DNA from 3 places in the Methylobacterium sp. ARG-1 genome. Region 1 is predicted to be linked to each of the others. Evidence: predicted binding sites of a transcription regulator. Region 1 holds the regulator's gene; each other region holds the start of a gene.
The links. The regulator PhoB, encoded in region 1, activates phosphate uptake and scavenging genes when phosphate is short. The targets are predictions, from matches to a motif close to TGTCATNNANCTGTCAT.

Region 1 (5,978 bases):
CGGTGTTCGCGAGCCTCGGGCTCGGCCTCGCCCTGCCGTTCCTGCTGCTCACCCTGTGGCCGCCGGCCCTGCGGGGGTTGCCGCGTCCGGGCGCCTGGATGGAGACACTGAAGCAGGTTCTGGCCTTCCCGGTCTACGCCACGGTGGCGTGGCTGGTCTGGGTCCTGGCGCAGCAGGTCGGGCCGCAGGGGCTGCTCGCCGGGCTGATCGGCCTCGTGCTGGTGGGCTTCGCCGCCTGGGCCTGGGAGCACGGGCGCGCGGCGACGCCGCGATTCGGGCGGATCGCCCAGGGGCTCGCGGTGCTCACGATCCTGGCGGTCGCAGGCCTGACGCTCAGCCTCGACCGCGAGCGGGCGGCCCCCGCCGCCCAGGCTGCCGCCGACGGTGTCCAGCCGTTCACCCAGGCTCGTCTGGATTCCCTGGTGAACGAGCGCCGCCCGGTCTTCGTGAACATGACCGCCGCCTGGTGCATCACCTGCGCTGTCAACGAGACGACCTCGCTCTCGACCCAGGCGGTGCGGGCAGCGATGGCGGATCGGGGCGTCACCTACCTGAAGGGCGACTGGACCAACCAGAACCCGGAGATCACGCGCCTGCTGGAGAAGCACGGGCGCAGCGGCGTGCCGCTGTATCTGCTCTACACCGGGACGGGGGAACCCCAGGTGCTGCCGCAGATCCTCACCGAGGGGACGGTGCTGGCGGCGCTGGAAACGGTGCCGGCCTCAGCGAACAAGAGCGCGGCGCTGGCCCGCTGACCGGACAGGCGGTCTAGGCTTCCAGCGAGAACGTCTCGTCGAAGGCGTAGCCCGACCCCCGCACCGTGCGGATCGGATCGGCCTGCCGGGGCGCGTTGAGCGCCTTGCGCAGGCGCCCGACATGCACGTCGACGGTGCGCTCGTCGATATAGACGTCGTGGCCCCAGACCCCGTCGAGGAGCTGCTCGCGGGAGAAGACCCGGCCGGGGGCCAGCATCAGGAATTCGAGCAGGCGGAACTCGGTAGGGCCGAGATGGAGCTCCTCGCCGGCGCGGCGGACCCGATGACCGGTGCGGTCGAGCTCGATATCGCCAGCCGCCAGCCGGTCGGCGACATGGGCGGGCTTGGCCCGGCGCAACAGGGCCCGCACTCGGGCCAGCAGTTCCGGAACCGAGAACGGCTTGACGATGTAGTCGTCTGCGCCCGTGCCGAGGCCGCGAACCCGGTCGCCCTCCTCGCCGCGGGCGGTGAGCATGATCACCGGCAGCCGCTCGGTCTCGCGCCGGGCCCGGATGCGGCGGCACAGCTCGATCCCCGAGAGGCCCGGCAGCATCCAGTCGAGCAGCACCAGATCCGGGGTGCGCTCGGCCAGGAGCAGTTCTGCGTCGTCGCCACGCGTCGCCGAATCGACCAGGAAGCCCTCGGCTTCCAGGTTGTAGCGCAGCAGGGTGGTCAGGGCCTCCTCGTCCTCGACGATCAGGACTTGCATGCTCACGTTCGTTAACCTGTTCCGTACTCGGTACCGGCCGGCGCGCCCGCGCCGGGGGACCCGGACGCGCCGATGGTGCGGCAGAGGCCGCCATCCCTCAAGCCGCAGGCCGCCACAATCGGGCGTTGCCCCACAGGGCAGCGTGCGGATCGGGCCGGCCGCACCGCGACCCGCCTGTTACGGGGCCGTGGCGGCGGGGCCGACCGTTGCGTAGTTCGACGCGTCGTTCTTCGGCCGCTCGCCCGCCAGGGTCTCACCGGTGGCGAGGTAGTGGATCGTCTCGGCGATGTTGGTGGTGTGGTCGCCGATGCGCTCGACATTCTTGGCGCAGAACAGCAGGTGCGTGCAGAACGAGATGTTGCGCGGATCTTCCATCATGTAGGTCAGGAGTTCGCGAAACAGCGAATTGTACAGCGCATCGATCTCGCCGTCGCGCTCCCAGACGTCGTAGGCGGCCTTCACGTCGCGGCTCGCGTAGGCGTCGAGGATGTCCTTGAGCTGCGCCTCGGCGAGGTCGCTCATGTGCCGCACGCCGAGCACGATCTTCTGCGCCGGCGCCTGATCGGAAATCGCCACGACGCGCTTGGCGACGTTCTTGGCAAGGTCGCCGATCCGCTCCAGGTCGCCCGAGACGCGGATCGCCGAGATGGTCTCGCGCAGGTCGATCGCCAGGGGCTGCCGCCGGGCAATGAGCAGCACGGCCCGCTCCTCGATGTCGCGCTGGAGCGCGTCGAGACGCTTGTCGGCGACGATCACCGCCTGGGCGAGCGTATCGTCCCGGCGGACCAGGGCGTCGGTCGCCTCGGCGGCCATCTTCTCGGCCACGCCGCCCATCTCGGAGATGGAGCGACGCAGGTCATCGAGGTCGGTGTCGTAGGAGCTGACGATATGGCCGGGCATGGTGGATCCTTCGATGGCGTCCCGCAAACCTTGATCCGCGAGGTCTGGCGGAAACCCGCCGCTGCGGTCACGGGCGCCGGGGCGCGTGCCCCGGTGCCCAGTCCCTTGCATTGTCTAGAACAGGCTGCGGAGCGGTGAGGACCGGCATCCCGAGCCGAGCTCGGGACCAGAGCAACCGGACCGTGCCGATGCTCCCCGACCGAACAGCCTGTTCCGGAGTCGCGCCGGCGCTTGTTGCGCTTGGGCGCGGCCCCTAGTCTTTAGAGCGGTGCTCTTTTTTCGCCGAAGCCGTATTCGACTTTACGGAAAGCGGTGAATATCCCGTTTGGCGTCGTCGCATCCCGGAGGTGACCGTCCGCCCTCCGGGGTTTTGGTTCAGCCGAACCGGCCGGTGATGTAATCCTGCGTGCGCTGCTCGACCGGGTTCATGAACATGCGGTTCGTGGGTCCAAATTCGATCAGCTCGCCGAGATACATGAAAGCGGTGAACTGCGAGATGCGCGCCGCCTGCTGCATGTTGTGGGTGACGATCACGATGGTGAACTCGTCGCGCAACTGCTCGATCAGCTCCTCGATCCGGCCGGTGGAGATCGGGTCGAGGGCCGAGGTGGGCTCGTCGAACAGGATCACCTCCGGGCTCTGGGCCACGGTGCGGGCGATGCACAGGCGCTGCTGCTGCCCGCCCGACAGGCCGGTGCCGGCCTGGCGCAGCTTGTCCTTCACCTCGTCCCAGAGGGCGGCCTTGCGCAAAGCCTGCTCCACCCGCCCGTCGAGTTCGGATTTCGGCAGCTTCTCGTAGAGGCGCAGGCCGAAGGCGACGTTGTCGTAGATCGACATCGGGAAGGGCGTCGGCTTCTGGAACACCATGCCGATGCGCGAGCGCAGCTCGTTCAGATCGATCGAGGGATCGAGCACGTTCTGGCCCTCGAGCAGGATCTGCCCCTCCGCCCGCTGCTCCGGGTAGAGGCTGTAGATCCTGTTGAAGCAGCGCAGCAGGGTGGACTTGCCGCAGCCGGACGGGCCGATCAGCGCCGTGACCTGACGGTCATGGAAGTTGATGTCGACATTCTTCAGCCCGTGGAAGCTGCCGTAGTAGAAGTTCAGGCCCTTCACGGCGATGCGAACCGCCCCACCCTCGTTGGCGTGGTTGCGGGTGAGATCGACCGTGGGGATCGCGGAGGCGGCGTTCATCGTCGTGTCCTCGAGAAGGGTCTTAGCGCGACATCTGCGGCTTGATGACGAGACGGGCGATGATCGACAGCACCAGGATCGTCGCGGTGATCAGAAGCGCCCCGGCCCAGGCGAGGCTCTGCCAGTTCGGGTAAGGCGAGAGGGCGAACTGGTAGATCATGACCGGGAGGTTCGCGACACCGCCCATCAGGTCCGGCGAGAACCAGGAATTGTTGTTGAGCGCCGTGAACAGGAGCGGCGCGGTCTCGCCCGCGATGCGGGCCAGCGCCAGGATGATCCCGGTGACGATACCGGCCGAGGCCGCCCGCCAGGTGACGCTGATGATCACCGTCGAGGGCGGTGCGCCGAGCGCCGCGCCGGCCTCGCGCAGGGTGCCGGGCACCAGGCGCATCATGTCCTCGGTGGTGCGCACGATCACCGGCACGGCGATGATGGCCAGCGCCACGCCGCCGGCCCAGCCCGAATAGGTCCCCATCGGCCGCACCATCAGCGTGTAGACGAACAGGCCGATCAGGATCGACGGCGCCGAGAGCAGGATGTCGTTGAGGAAGCGGATCACCCCGGCGATCTTGGAGAAGCGGCCGTACTCGGCGAGGTAGGTCCCGGCCATGACACCGATCGGCGTCGCGATCGTGATGCCGATCCCGGTGAGCACGAGGCTGCCCAAGATCGCGTTGGCGATGCCGCCGCCCTCGGATCCGGGACCGGGGGTCGGGTGCGCGAACATGCCGGGCGTGAAGCCGCGCACACCCTGGACGATCAGCATCAGCAGGATCGAGCCGAGCACCACGGCGCCGACGATCGTGGCGATCAGGCAGGCGGTGCGCAGCACCCGGTCGGCGACCCGCCGGCTGGAGCGGACCCGCCCGGTGCGGCGCGGCGTGGCGTTGGCGGTGGTCATGGGGTTTGACGCGTCCATCGTGAGCCCTCCTCAGGCAGGCTTGACGCGGCGCGTCAGCAACCGGGCGATGATGAGCACCACGAAGGTGATGACGAAGAGGATGCAGCCCAGGGCCATCAGCGCGTTGAGCTGGAGGCCGTCCGCCTCGTTGAACTCGTTGGCGATGCGCGATGCGATCGTCGAGCTCGGGTCGAAGATCGAGGCCGAGAGGCGGTTGGCGTTGCCGATCACGAAGGTCACCGCCATCGTCTCGCCGAGGGCGCGGCCGAGGCCGAGCATGATCGCCCCAATGATCGAGACAGAGGCCTGCGGCACCAGAACGTGGCGCACCACCTCCCAGGTCGTGCAGCCGATGCCGTAGGCGCTCTCGCGCAGCACGGTGGGGATCTGGTCGAGCATGTCGCGGGCAATCGAGGCGATGAACGGCACGATCATGATCGCCAGGATGATGCCGGCGGTGAAGACGCCGACGCCCGAGGGCACCCGGGCGTAGAACAGCGTGCCGACGATCGGCATGCCCTCGACCAGGTTCGAGACCGGGATCTGGACGAAGCGCGCGAAGAGCGGTGCGAATACGAACAGGCCCCACATGCCGTAGATGATGCTCGGCACCGCGGCGAGCAGCTCGATGGTCATCGCCACCGGCTTGCGGGCCCAGCCCGGGCAGAGCTGCGTGAGGTAGACGGCGATCCCCAGGGAGACCGGAACGCCGATCAGCAGCGCGAGGGTTGCGGAGGCCACGGTGCCGATCACGGCCACCAGGGCGCCGTACTGCTCGGTCCCGACGTTCCAGGCGCTGGATGTGAGGAAGGCGAATCCGAATTCGCGGAAGGCGGGCCAGCCGCCGTAGAGGATCGACCCCAGGATTCCGGCGAGCACGACGAGCACGAACAGTGCCGCGCCGTAGGAGCAGGCCCGGAACAGGTTGTCGAGGCTCCGGCTCGGCCCTTTACGCGCGGCGACGGCGCGGGGTCGTGCGAGGGCAATCGTCTCGGTCAAAGCGGGCATCCGCGATTCTCTGCGAAGGGGGCGTGGTAGCGCGGTGCAGTCCGCGAAGCGAGGGGGGAGGCTGCAAGCCTCCCCCCTCCAAGTCACTCACATGTTGAAGACAGGCTTACCGTCCTTGCCCTTCACGTTTTTCCACTCTTCGTGGATCAGGGCGACGACGTTGTCCGGCAGCGGCACGTAGTCGAGGTCGGAGGCAAGCTTATCGCCGTTCTTGTAAGCCCAATCGAAGAACTTGAGCGTATCCGCGGCCTTGGCCGGGTCGGCCGGATCCTTGTGGACCAGGATGAAGGTCGCCGCCGTGATCGGCCAGGCCTCCTCGCCCTGCTGGTTGGTCAGCGAGATACCGAAGCCCGGGGCCGACTTCCAGTCGGCGCTGGCGGCAGCGGCCTGGAAGGCCTTGTCGTCCGGCTGCGGATACTTGCCGGCCTTGTTCTGAAGCAGGGCATAGGCGAGCTTGTTCTGCTTGGCGTAGGCGGATTCGACGTAGCCAATCGCGTTCGGCACCTGCTTCACG
Region 2 (5,978 bases), on a different contig from region 1:
TCGCCGCGGCACAGGGTGTTGGACAGGGCCGATTCCCAGATGCCGGTGCCCGAGGACGGGAACAGGATGACGGTCCCGGCGGTCGAGCCGAACACGATCTTGGCATCCTGCAGCAGCGGCTTCACCAGCTCGGGGAAGCCCGGCGAGCGGTGATCCTCGGACGGCACGTGCATCGCGCGCAGGACGCGATCCGGGATATTCGTGGGGCCGGGGATGAAGAGATGGTTGCGACCGGGGCGCCGGGTTGCGGCCATGGTGTTTCCTCCAAAAACTCTGTTGTGCGCGGGCGGACCCGCGCCGGTTCGTTCGAACGTCCTCGAAGGCCGTGTCGGGCATCCTGCGAGCGGCGCCGGTAGCCGCGGCAGGCCGCAGCGTCCCGAACGTCATCCGCGTCATCCGTGGATCGGGGGGCTCAGCGGAGCGGCAGGCGGCCTCGTGCCGCTCGCGTCGCGGCGCGCCCCCGCGCGCCGGTCGCCTCCGAAATGCCGTCCCGTTCTACGGCGCCTCGTCTCAAGGCACCCTGGCCGCCTTCCAGTACGCGTCCGGCCCGGCTCACGCCGAGCCACCGGTTATCTGGTATTATGAGGCGGCGAAGCTCGGAAGCAAAACCGGAAAAACTTCGGGATCGCGGTAAAAAAATTTTTTGTGCGCCGCAACGCCAGCTATTCGGGCTTGAGAACTTCCGCTGCAGCGCACCACAACACCCACAGCGATCCACCCCCGCGTCATCAAACTGAGACGAGATCGCGCTCTGGATCCCGGCACCGTTCGACCGCCGGGAGGGTGACGTGGCCGAGGATGAGGAGATGCCGGTCCGGGTTCGCACGCTGTTCCTGTCGGACCTGCATCTCGGAACGCGCGGCTGCCAGGCCGGGCTGCTCCTGTCGTTCCTGCGCGATTACGACGCCGACACGGTCTACCTGGTCGGCGACATCGTGGACGGCTGGCAGCTGCGCTCCGGTTGGTACTGGCCGCAGGAACACAACGACGTCGTCCAGAAGCTCCTGCGAAAGGTGCGCAAGGGCGCCCGGATCGTCTACCTGCCGGGCAACCACGACGAATTCCTGCGCGATTACGTCGGCACGAATTTCGGCGGCATCGAGATCGCCGAGACCGCGATCCACGAGGCGGCCGACGGGCAGCGCTACCTGGTGATCCACGGCGACCAGTTCGACATGGTGGTGCGGCACTCGCCCTGGCTCGCCCATCTCGGCGACGGCGCCTACACGCTGGCCCTGACGCTTAACACCGTGATCAACCGGATCCGGCGGCGGGTCGGCCTGTCCTACTGGTCGCTCTCGGCCTGGGCGAAGCTGCGGGTGAAGAACGCCGTCAGCTTCATCGGCCGGTTCGAGACGATCCTGGCCGAGGAGGCGCGCCGCCAGGGCGCGAACGGCGTGATCTGCGGGCATATCCACCACGCCGCCGACCGGGCGATCGGCGATTTGCGCTACCTCAATACCGGCGACTGGGTGGAATCCTGCACCGGGCTGATCGAGCATTACGACGGCCGCATCGAGGTGCTGCACTATCCGAGCATCCTGCGCGCGCGCGAGGCCGAGGCCGCGCCGCGGGCGGTGACGGGCCGGCGCGCGGTGGCGTGAGGGATCGCTCGGTGAAGCTCCTCATCGCCAGCGATGCCTGGCATCCGCAGGTCAACGGCGTGGTGCGCTCCCTGGAGCAGATGGTCCGCCGGGCGCCCGAGCACGGCTTCGAGACGGCCCTGCTCTCGGTGGCCGATTTCCGCTCGCTGCCCCTGCCGGGCTACCCGGAGATCCGCCTGGCCCTGGCCGGACGGGACCGGGTGGCGGCGCGCTGGGCCAAGGAGCGGCCGAGCCATGTCCATATCGCCACCGAGGGTCCGATCGGCTTCGCGGCCCGGCGCCACTGCCTGGCCCACGGTCTGCCCTTCACCACGAGCTATCACACGCGGTTTCCGGAATACCTCGCCGCCCGGCTGCCGGTGCCGGAGGCGTGGTCCTACGCCTATCTGCGCCGCTTCCACGGCGCGGCCCGGGGCACGATGGTCAGCACCCCGACCCTCCAGGCGGAGCTGGAGGCCAGGGGTTTCACCCGCCTGATGCGCTGGACCCGCGGGGTCGACACCGAGCGATTCCGCCCGGCCGCCCCCGGCGAGCCGCCGCCCGCGGAACTGGCCCAGCTGCCACGGCCGCTGTTCCTCTATGTCGGCCGCCTCGCCGTCGAGAAGAACCTGGCGGCCTTCCTCAGCCTCGACCTGCCCGGCACCAAGGTCGTGGTCGGCGACGGGCCGGACCGGGCGCGGCTGCAGGCCCTGGCTCCGGAAGCGCGTTTCCTCGGCACGCGGACCGGCGCGGCGTTGGCATCGGTCTACGCCGCCTGCGACGCCTTCGTGTTCCCGAGCCTGACCGACACGTTCGGCATCGTGCTTCTGGAAGCCATGGCCTGCGGCCTGCCGATCGCCGCCTTCCCGGTGCCGGGACCCAACGACGTTCTGAGCGGGACCCGGGTCGGCATCCTCGACCACGACCTGCGCGCGGCCGCGCTCGCAGCGCTTCGCCTGTCCCGGGCCGAGTGCCGACAGGAAGCCCTGCGCCGCGGCTGGGACGTCAGCGCCGATCAGTTCTTCGGCAACATCATCGAGGCGCATGGCGGCGAGCGGGGCACCCGGAACGCCGCCTGAACCGTGACGACGGCCGCGCGGGATGGCAGGACGGCCGCATGCCGTCCGTGAAGCGAACCAGATCCACCCTCACCCCGTCCTTCGACCCGGCCCGCGCCAAGGATTACCCGGTGGTGATCGGCTGCGATGAGGTCGGGCGCGGCGCCCTGTGCGGACCGGTGGTCGTGGCCGCGGTCTGGTTCGACCCGAATGCGATCCCCCCGGCCCTGCTGGGCGCCCTGGACGACAGCAAGCGCGTGCCCGAGCCGGTCCGCGTTCAGCTGGCGCCGCTGATCCGCGCCCATGCCCGGGTCGCCGTGGCGGCGGGCTCCCGGGCGCTGATCGACCGGATCAACATCCGCGCCGCGACCCTCGATGCCATGGCGCGGGCGGTGGCACGCCTCGGCATTGCGGCGCCGGTCCTGGTCGACGGACGGGACGCCCTGCCCGGCCTGCAGGGTCGCGCGGTGGTCGGCGGCGATGCCCTGGTGCCGCAGATCGCCGCCGCCTCGATCGTCGCCAAGGTCTTTCGCGACAACCTCATGCGCCGGCTGGCCGAGCGCCATCCGGGCTACGGCTGGGAGCGCAATGTCGGCTACGGCACGGCCCTGCACCGGGCCGGCCTGATGGCCCTGGGCCGGAGCCCGCACCACCGCCTCAGCTTCACCCGCGGGTTCGGCTAGGTTTCAAAGGATCGGGACCTTTTGCAGGTGCAGGGCAGAGCCCCGCAACTTTCCGGGGCTCTGCCCCCGAACCCCGCCAAAGGGCTGAGCCCTTTGGAGACCCGGAATTTCCCGTACGCGGATCGGATCACTTCGATCCGGAATCGGGCGGCAGCGCGTAGGCGACCACGTAGTCGCCGCGGTCGGGGGATTGGCGGGCGCCGCCGGCCGTGATCACGACGTATTGGCGGCCGGTTTTTGGGGACCGGTAGGTCATCGGCGCCCCTTGGCTGCCCACCGGCAGGCGGCCCTTCCAGACCTCGCGACCGGTCGCGGCATCGAACGCCCGCAGGTAGTAATCCTGGGTGCCGGCGAAGAAGATCAGGCCCGAGCCGGTCACCAGCGACCCGCCGAGCGAGGGCATGCCGATCGGGATCGGCAGGTGCATCTTGATCCCCAGCGGCCCGGTATCCTCGACCGTGCCGAGCGGGACCTGCCAGGCGATGCGGCGCGCCTTCAGGTCGATAGCGGTCAGCGTGCCGAAGGGCGGCTTCTGGCACGGCACATTCAGCGCCGACACGAAGCGGTTGCGCAGGGAGACGTAGGGCGTGCCGCGCATCGACGACAGGCCCATCTCGGTGCCGGCAGCCTTGCCGGTCTCGACCTGTTCCCGCGGGATCAGCCGGTTCCACAGGCCGAGCCGCATGTCGTTCACGATCAGGTAGTCCCGGGTCATGTCGATCGCGGTGCTGCCCCAGTTCATGCCCCCGAGCGAGCCCGGCATCTGGAGCGCGGTGTCGAAGCCCGGCGGGGTGAAGGTCCCCTCGTGGCGCATGGTCTTGAACTGGATCCGGCACAGGAGCTGGTCGAACGGCGTCGCCCCCCACATGTCGGCTTCCGTCAGGGTCTCTGTGCCGATCGACGGCATGTCCGAATAGGGCTGCGTCGGCGCGTAATGCTCGCCCGGCACGTTGCCCTGCGGCACCGGCCGCTCGGTAATCGGCGCGATCGGCGCCCCCGTCGCGCGGTTCAGCAGGAAGATCTGGCCATGCTTGGTGGCGGCGATCAGCCCCGGCACGGTGCCGCCGTTGCCGTCGGGCAGGTCGTAGAGCGCCGGCTGGGCCGGCACGTCGAAGTCCCACAGGTCCTTGTGCACGAGCTGGACATGCCAGCGCGGCCGCCCGGTCGCCGCGTCCAGCGCGAAGATCGACGAGTTGGTGGCGTCGTCCTGCGCGGTGCGGTGGCCGCCGAAGAAGTCGGGCGTCGCGTTGCCAGTGGGCGCGTAGATCAGGCCGAGGGCCGAATCATACGCCATGCTGGTCCAGACGTTGGGCGTGCCGCGCGTATAGGTCTCGCCCGGCGGCGGCAGGCGGCTGGTTGCCGGGTTGCCCGGGTCCCAGGCCCAGCGCAGTTCGCCGCTGGCGACGTCGTAGGCCCGGACCACGCCGCCGGGCTCCCCGGTCTCGATATTGTCGGCGACCCGGCCGCCCACCACCACGAGATCGCCGGCGATCAGCGGCGCCGCGGTCTGCGTGTAGTAGCCGGATTTGACCTCACCCATGTCGGTCTTGAGATCGACCGTGCCGCCCGTGCCGAAATCGGTGCAGGGCTGGCCGGTGGCGGCGTCGAGGGCGATCAGGCGCGCGTCGATCGTGGCGAGCAGCAGGCGGCGGGGACAGACCTTTCCACCCTCCGCGGCGCCCGCGTCGTGATAGCCGAGCCCGCGGCACCGCTGCCATTGCGGGGCGCTCGCCTTCGGATCGTGGCGCCAGCGCTGCGCGCCGGTATCGGCGTCGAGCGCGATGACGATGTCGTTGGGCGTGCAGACATAGACGGTGTCGCCGATCTGGAGCGGCGTGGTCTGGTCCTCGGCGCCGAAGCCGTTGCTCACGGCGATGTCCCCGGTGCGGAAGGTCCAGGCCGGCTGGAGTTGGGCGACGTTGGCGGCGTCGATCTGGGTCAGCCCGGCGAAGCGTGTGCCGGCATTGGTGTTGCCCCAGGCCGCCCAATCGACCTGCTGCCCCGCCTGGGTCGCCGGATGCACCGGCGCAACCTCGGTCGCGGCGATGATCGGCACCGCCTGGAACGCCCGCAGGGTGGTCGCCACCAGGACGAGCGCCAGGGCGGCGGAGAGGCCCAGGGAGGCCCGGCGCCACGCACCGCCGCCGGATCGATCAAGCAGCGGTGCGAACAGGGCGACCACGCAGGCGAGCACCGCCAGGGCGAACAGCCGCGAGACCAGCGGCCAGAACGCGAACCCAACCTCCCAGACCGCCCAGGCCCCGGTGAGGACGAACGCCGCCCCGTAGAGCAGCGCGCCTTCGCGCCGGCGCTGGGCGACCAGGATGCCGGACACGAACATCGCGGCGCCCATGACCACGAAATACCAGCTGCCGCCGAGCCACACCAAGTATGCCCCGCCGGCAACCAGAGCCAAACCCATCAAAGCTACGACTGATCCGAGCAGGATCGACGCCAAATCGGCCAATGTCCTGAATAGGCTCATCGAACAACCTCAACTGTGCGAGATGAGTGTCTGTTTATCTCGGACTTTGCGCCGGTCAACGATGTTGTTCTCTGTTTTTTCCATGCATCATTTTGCATGTCGACGAATATTTATTTCTGAACGCGAACAAATCTGTTTTTTATCCGCCCGCCATTGCATCACGGACCGC
Region 3 (5,978 bases), on a different contig from region 1:
TTGTTGACCATCTCGTCGACCTTGATCGGCAAGTATTTCTCCAAGGGGGCCAGCGTCTTGCGCGAGGTGGTGTTCAGGTAATTTATTTTGAAATCGTTTTGCGGATCGGCGGTCATGACCGCAACCGGCATGTTGTCGATCATCGACATCAGGCGGTCGATATCATTCTTCTTGGCCGAGATGTCGGCGGCGAACTTGACCACCTTCACCGGTTTGCCGCGGGCATCGAGCACCGGATTGTAGGTCGCTTCCAGCCAAACCTCCGACCCGTCCTTGTCGAGGCGCAGAAACTCGCCGGTGACGTATTGCCCGTCCTTCAACTTCGCCCAGAAATCCGTGTATTCCGCGCTCCTGGCAAAGGCCGGGTCGACGAAGATGCGATGGTGCTTGTCGCGGACATCCGCCAGGGTGTACTTCATCAATCTGAGGAAGTTCTCGTTGGCATCGAGAACCTGGCCGTCCATCGAGAATTCGATGATGGCCAGCGACCGATTCAAGGCGTCGAGCTTGGCCTGCGACTCGCTGTAAACCGATTTTTTGAACATATCACTGCTCGCGCTTCTCGAGCGGAAACCTAGCGCATAGTACGTTAATTTTGACCTAACTTGCCGAATTCAGAAACGGTACCGGTTTAGATTGCGGCGCGCAAGACAGATTTGTGAATTTTTGAAAACCTGTGCTTACAGTATTCCGGGATTTTCAGGGATGTTCCGGCAAACATTCTAAACTTAGGTGCGAATATCAGAACCATCCGCGTATCCGGAAGTACACGATCGGTGCCAGGGCGCTGAACAGGATCAGGCCGAGCGCGTAAGGGTAGCCGTAGGCCCAGTCCAGTTCGGGCATGTGTTTGAAGTTCATGCCGTACATCGAGGCGATCAGGGTCGGCGGTACGCCCACAACCGAAACGACGGTGAGGACGCGGAAGACGTTGTTCTGCTCGATGTTGATGAGCCCGAGCGTCGCGTCGAGGAGGAACTGAACGTTCTCGGCGAGCCGTGTCTCGAACTCGTCGAGGGATTCGATATCCCGCCGAATCGTTTCGAAGCGCCCATCCTCCGGCAGCCCGAGCCCATCGCAGGCAGCCGACACGAACGGCACGATTCGCTCGAGGCCGAGCAAGCTGGCGCGGATCTTCCCCAGGACCTTTCCGCGGTTGCTGATCCCGCGCAGGATCCGCCGCAGCGCCAGGTCGCGCCGGCGCGGCGGAGGGCTCTCCATCCGGCGGCGATTCGCGCCACGCAGGTCGAAATCGAAGATGCGCGTCGAGAGCTGGTCGAGTTCCGAGGCCATGTCCTCAAGGGCGTCTGCCAGGCTGTCGACCAGCTCCTCCAGGATGACCAGGAAGATCTCGCTCGGGGATACGCTGCCGTCGCCGTCGACGATCCGTTTCTGGGCCGAGTCCACCGCGCGCAGCTCGTGGAACCGGATGGTGACGAGGTGATCCTTCGATAGGAGGAAGCCGAGCGGCTTCAGCTGCGACTCGCTGCGCTCGAAGGTGATCATCGGCGTCGAGAGCGACAGGCCGCCTTTCACCCGCCGCAGCCGGCTGGAGGATTCGACCTCGGACAGCGCCGCCCGCGACGGCACGCGCAGACCGGTCGCCGCCTCGACGGCGGCGGCTTCCTCGGAGCTCGGATCGTTCAGGTCGAGCCAGACGGCGTTGCCGGGAATCGGGCCGCCGAGTTCCGGCGCAACCGCGCCGTCGGGTCCGTGCAGGCTCAGCATGAGAGCGCGTTGTCCGTGGGAAAAGGAAGGCTGATGTCGCGTCATCGCGCCGTCGCGCGCAGGTGCGACAGCCTTGACTCGGAACCAGGCGAGGGCTATCTCGCCGCCGTCATTGGCACTCGCCAAGACAGAGTGCTAACAGTCGGGTTTGGAAGCGGTCCCGCAGGCCGCATCAACGCCAACTGCAGACCTGAAGCAAGAGGGCAGCTCATGAAGTTCCGTCCGCTGCACGACCGCGTGGTCGTCCGTCGCATCGAGAGCGAGGAGAAGACCAAGGGCGGCATCATCATTCCGGACACCGCCAAGGAGAAGCCGCAGGAAGGCGAGATCGTCGCCGTCGGCCCCGGTGCTCGCGACGAGCAGGGCCGCGTCAACGCGCTCGACGTCAAGGCCGGCGACCGCGTCCTGTTCGGCAAGTGGTCCGGCACCGAGGTCAAGATCGACGGTCAGGATCTCCTGATCATGAAGGAATCCGACATCATGGGCGTCGTCGCTCTCTGATCGGATCGCCTTTCCCCGCCCTTTGAGGCCGTCTGAGGCCTTGGGGTTCAACCCAAATACAAGAGGCAAACCATGGCAGCGAAAGACGTTCGTTTCTCCGCCGACGCGCGCGATAAGATGCTGCGCGGCGTCGACATCCTCGCCGACGCGGTGAAGGTGACGCTGGGCCCGAAGGGCCGCAACGTCGTGATCGAGAAGAGCTTCGGCGCCCCGCGCATCACCAAGGACGGCGTGACCGTCGCCAAGGAGATCGAGCTCGCCGACAAGTTCGAGAACATGGGCGCCCAGATGGTGCGCGAAGTGGCCTCGAAGACCAACGACATCGCGGGTGACGGCACCACCACCGCGACCGTGCTGGCCCAGGCCATCGTCCGCGAGGGCGCCAAGTACGTCGCCGCCGGCATCAACCCGATGGACCTGAAGCGCGGCATCGACCTCGCCACCGCCGCTGCGGTGAAGGACATCATCGCCCGCGCCAAGAAGGTCTCGACCTCCGACGAGGTCGCCCAGGTCGGCACGATCTCCGCCAATGGCGACAAGGAGATCGGCGAGATGATCGCCCACGCCATGCAGAAGGTCGGCAACGAGGGCGTCATCACCGTCGAGGAGGCCAAGACCGCCGAGACCGAGCTCGACGTCGTCGAGGGCATGCAGTTCGACCGCGGCTACCTCTCCCCGTACTTCATCACGAACGCGGAGAAGATGGTCGCCGAGCTCGAGGATCCCTACATCCTCATCCACGAGAAGAAGCTGTCGTCGCTCCAGGCGATGCTGCCGGTGCTCGAGGCCGTGGTCCAGACCGGCAAGCCGCTGCTGATCATCGCCGAGGACATCGAGGGCGAGGCCCTGGCGACCCTCGTGGTCAACAAGCTGCGCGGCGGCCTGAAGGTCGCGGCCGTGAAGGCGCCGGGCTTCGGTGACCGCCGCAAGGCGATGCTCGAGGATATCGCGATCCTGACCAAGGGCCAGATGATCGCCGAGGATCTGGGCATCAAGCTCGAGAACGTGACGCTCCCCATGCTCGGCCGCGCCAAGCGCGTGCGCATCGAGAAGGAGAACACCACGATCATCGACGGCGTCGGCGAGAAGTCCGACATCGAGGGCCGCATCGCGCAGATCAAGGCGCAGATCGAGGAGACCACCTCGGACTACGACCGTGAGAAGCTTCAGGAGCGTCTGGCCAAGCTCGCGGGCGGCGTCGCGGTGATCCGCGTCGGCGGCGCGACCGAGGTCGAGGTCAAGGAGAAGAAGGACCGCGTCGACGACGCCCTCAACGCCACCCGCGCGGCGGTCGAGGAAGGCATCGTCCCGGGCGGCGGCACCGCGCTGCTGCGCGCGAAGAAGGCGGTTGCCGAGCTGAAGTCCGACATCCCGGATGTCCAGGCCGGCATCAAGATCGTCCTTAAGGCCCTTGAGGCCCCGATCCGCCAGATCGCCCAGAACGCGGGCGTCGAGGGCTCGATCGTGGTCGGCAAGATCACCGACAACACCTCCTCGGAGACCTACGGCTTCAACGCCCAGACCGAGGAGTATGTCGACATGATCCAGGCCGGCATCGTCGACCCGGCCAAGGTGGTGCGCACCGCTCTGCAGGACGCCGCTTCCGTGGCCGGCCTGCTGGTGACCACCGAGGCGATGGTCGCCGACGCGCCGAAGAAGGACAGCGGCGCCCCCGCGATGCCGGGCGGCGGCGGCATGGGCGGCATGGACTTCTAAGTCCAAGCCACCCGGTCGGGACAAAGGAAGGGGGTCGCCGCGAGGCGGCCCCTTTTCTTTTGGGCAGCCTGGTTCCCTCATCACGCTCCGGCCTGTGTCCGGGCGGTTCGAGTGGCCGGCCACTCGCCGGCAGCGGGATCGCCGTCCCGGGCGAGATCGGCCTCGACGTGAGCGGCGAGGCTGAAGAAGCGCTGGCGGACCTCGGCGGCGAACGGGTTCGACCGCTCAATCGCCTCAAAGACTTCGGGCGCGTCATGCCGGACCATGTCCACCGCCTGCATGAGCAATGAAAAGCTGCGCGTCGTCATGTGCGTCGGGAGTGGTTCCATGGCGACGAGCACCCGCGCGATCAGATGGGTCAGGCCTTGGACCGCTGCGGCCTCGCGGTCGTGGGCTTCCGGCGTCGTGACGATCACTTTCAGCTTCAGCACTTTCCGAAGGAAAGCGGCTGCACGCCGCCCACGCCGTCCAGAGACCGGACACACGGCGATACTCAGGCCGGCGATCCCGTCGGCGGCGCTCTGCGGGCCGAACAGAGGATGGGTGCCGAGGATCTCGACGCTGTGGGGTAGCCCCGCCCGCATGATCGCGACGGGCTCCATCTTCACCGAGCCAACATCGACCACCAGCGTTCCCGGCCGGAGATGCGGGCTTATCGTGGACACGACCGCGGCCAGGCTGGAAACCGGAACGGCGAGGATGACGACCGGGCAACGAGCCACCGCCGCCAGGTCCGTCCGCACGGCACCGTAGGTCTGGATATCGGGCTCGGCCGGGCGCGGGTCGTAGACGCGCAATGCCATATGGGGCGCGAGGTATCGGGCCATCAGACGACCGAAGGCGCCGAAGCCGATGATGCCGATTACCGGGCGGAGCTGAGTGGCTTGGGAGACTGACACGGTGACCTCGGGCAGGCGCGAGGTCGGCGGATCAGGAACAGGAGCAACCGCCGACGACGCAGCGGTTGTGCATGACAAGCAGGCCGCCGCTAAGGGAGCGGCGCGTAATACGATCCGGTGCGGAACAAGCTTAGCATGGTGGGGAGCCTCTAGGCGGTCCCGCCGAGCGCGTCAACCGGACCGCACCGACGGCCAGATCGGGCTGAACACGCAGCGTTCCGCTTCGAACGTGTTTTAAGAACGAAAAACGGGACGGCTTGCGCCGTCCCGTCGGTGGTCGTTCCTATCGGCCTAAGAAGATCGAAGCCAGTCGCTGGAGCAGGCCCCGCGGTGCGGGCGGAGGCTCATTCTGCCCAGGACGGTCCCCGATCTAATTGGCGGCGAAGGGATGCTGGGCCGAGTTGCGCTGCTCGGTGACGGTCGAAGCCTTCGGCTCGCCGTTCACGGCGCGCTGGATCGAGAGCTTGGTCGCCTCGTAGTTGTACTTCTGGATCTTGGCGTCGTCGGCCGCTTCCCAGTGAATGAACACACCGACCAGGATGAACAGATCGTCGGCCTCATCGGCCGGGATGATGCCTTCGGCAACGGCGTCCTGGACGGCCTTGGCAACGCCGTGCTGGGCCGGGCCGAACATCTGGACGGCCTGACGGGCGTCGTTGATGGTGACCTTGTTGAACATCAGGGTGTTCGGCTTGCACGGCAGGTTCGGCGCGATGACCGCGAGCAGGCTGGTGAAGCCGTGCTTGTTGTTCACGAGGCCGTTGCAGAAAGCCGTCTCGGCGGGCGAGCCGCGCGGTCCGATGATCAGGTCGATGTGAGCGACTTCGTTGCCGTCGCCGACGAGGGCTTCGCCAACCTGAACCTTGGTGATCTTCGCCATTCGGTGTCTCTCCCTGGATTCCGAAATAGGGCCGCGGCGCCGGGCGATGCCAGCGGCCGGGAAGCCATCCTTGTTATCGGCGCCCGATCCTCCGGCCGAGCCGGTTGGGCCGAGCCGGTTGGGCCGGACAGCGCGCCGGACCCTACAGTGCGGCCCTGCGGCTCACAACCCGCGCAAGGCCCTGGACCTGAGGAATTTCTTTGACGGCGGACCGCGAAAGGCCGGAACTTTTCCGTGCTTCACGCGAGGGCGGC

Region 2: a site for PhoB is predicted at 724-740, ahead of AKJ13_RS16975 (UDP-2,3-diacylglucosamine diphosphatase). Genes of this name have one in related genera too.
Region 3: a site for PhoB is predicted at 1,768-1,784, ahead of AKJ13_RS06915 (CorA family divalent cation transporter). Genes of this name have one in related genera too.

The regions. Positions count from the first base shown of each region.
Region 1 is NZ_LHCD01000005.1:63,504-69,481, reverse strand. It holds gene AKJ13_RS07665 (protein-disulfide reductase DsbD domain-containing protein) at 1-755, shown strand, start outside; gene phoB (phosphate regulon transcriptional regulator PhoB) at 769-1,464, opposite strand; gene phoU (phosphate signaling complex protein PhoU) at 1,642-2,364, opposite strand; gene pstB (phosphate ABC transporter ATP-binding protein PstB) at 2,740-3,555, opposite strand; gene pstA (phosphate ABC transporter permease PstA) at 3,578-4,474, opposite strand; gene pstC (phosphate ABC transporter permease subunit PstC) at 4,487-5,464, opposite strand; gene pstS (phosphate ABC transporter substrate-binding protein PstS) at 5,552-5,978, opposite strand, start outside.
Region 2 is NZ_LHCD01000017.1:26,295-32,272, forward strand. It holds gene AKJ13_RS16970 (aminotransferase class V-fold PLP-dependent enzyme) at 1-254, opposite strand, end outside; gene AKJ13_RS16975 (UDP-2,3-diacylglucosamine diphosphatase) at 789-1,604, shown strand; gene AKJ13_RS16980 (glycosyltransferase family 1 protein) at 1,616-2,662, shown strand; gene AKJ13_RS16985 (ribonuclease HII) at 2,701-3,324, shown strand; gene AKJ13_RS16990 (membrane-bound PQQ-dependent dehydrogenase, glucose/quinate/shikimate family) at 3,452-5,809, opposite strand.
Region 3 is NZ_LHCD01000004.1:226,268-232,245, forward strand. It holds gene AKJ13_RS06910 (PAS domain-containing methyl-accepting chemotaxis protein) at 1-545, opposite strand, end outside; gene AKJ13_RS06915 (CorA family divalent cation transporter) at 742-1,728, opposite strand; gene groES (co-chaperone GroES) at 1,939-2,229, shown strand; gene groL (chaperonin GroEL) at 2,302-3,945, shown strand; gene AKJ13_RS06930 (prephenate dehydrogenase) at 4,026-4,844, opposite strand; gene fae (5,6,7,8-tetrahydromethanopterin hydro-lyase) at 5,215-5,724, opposite strand; gene AKJ13_RS06940 (triphosphoribosyl-dephospho-CoA synthase) at 5,964-5,978, opposite strand, start outside.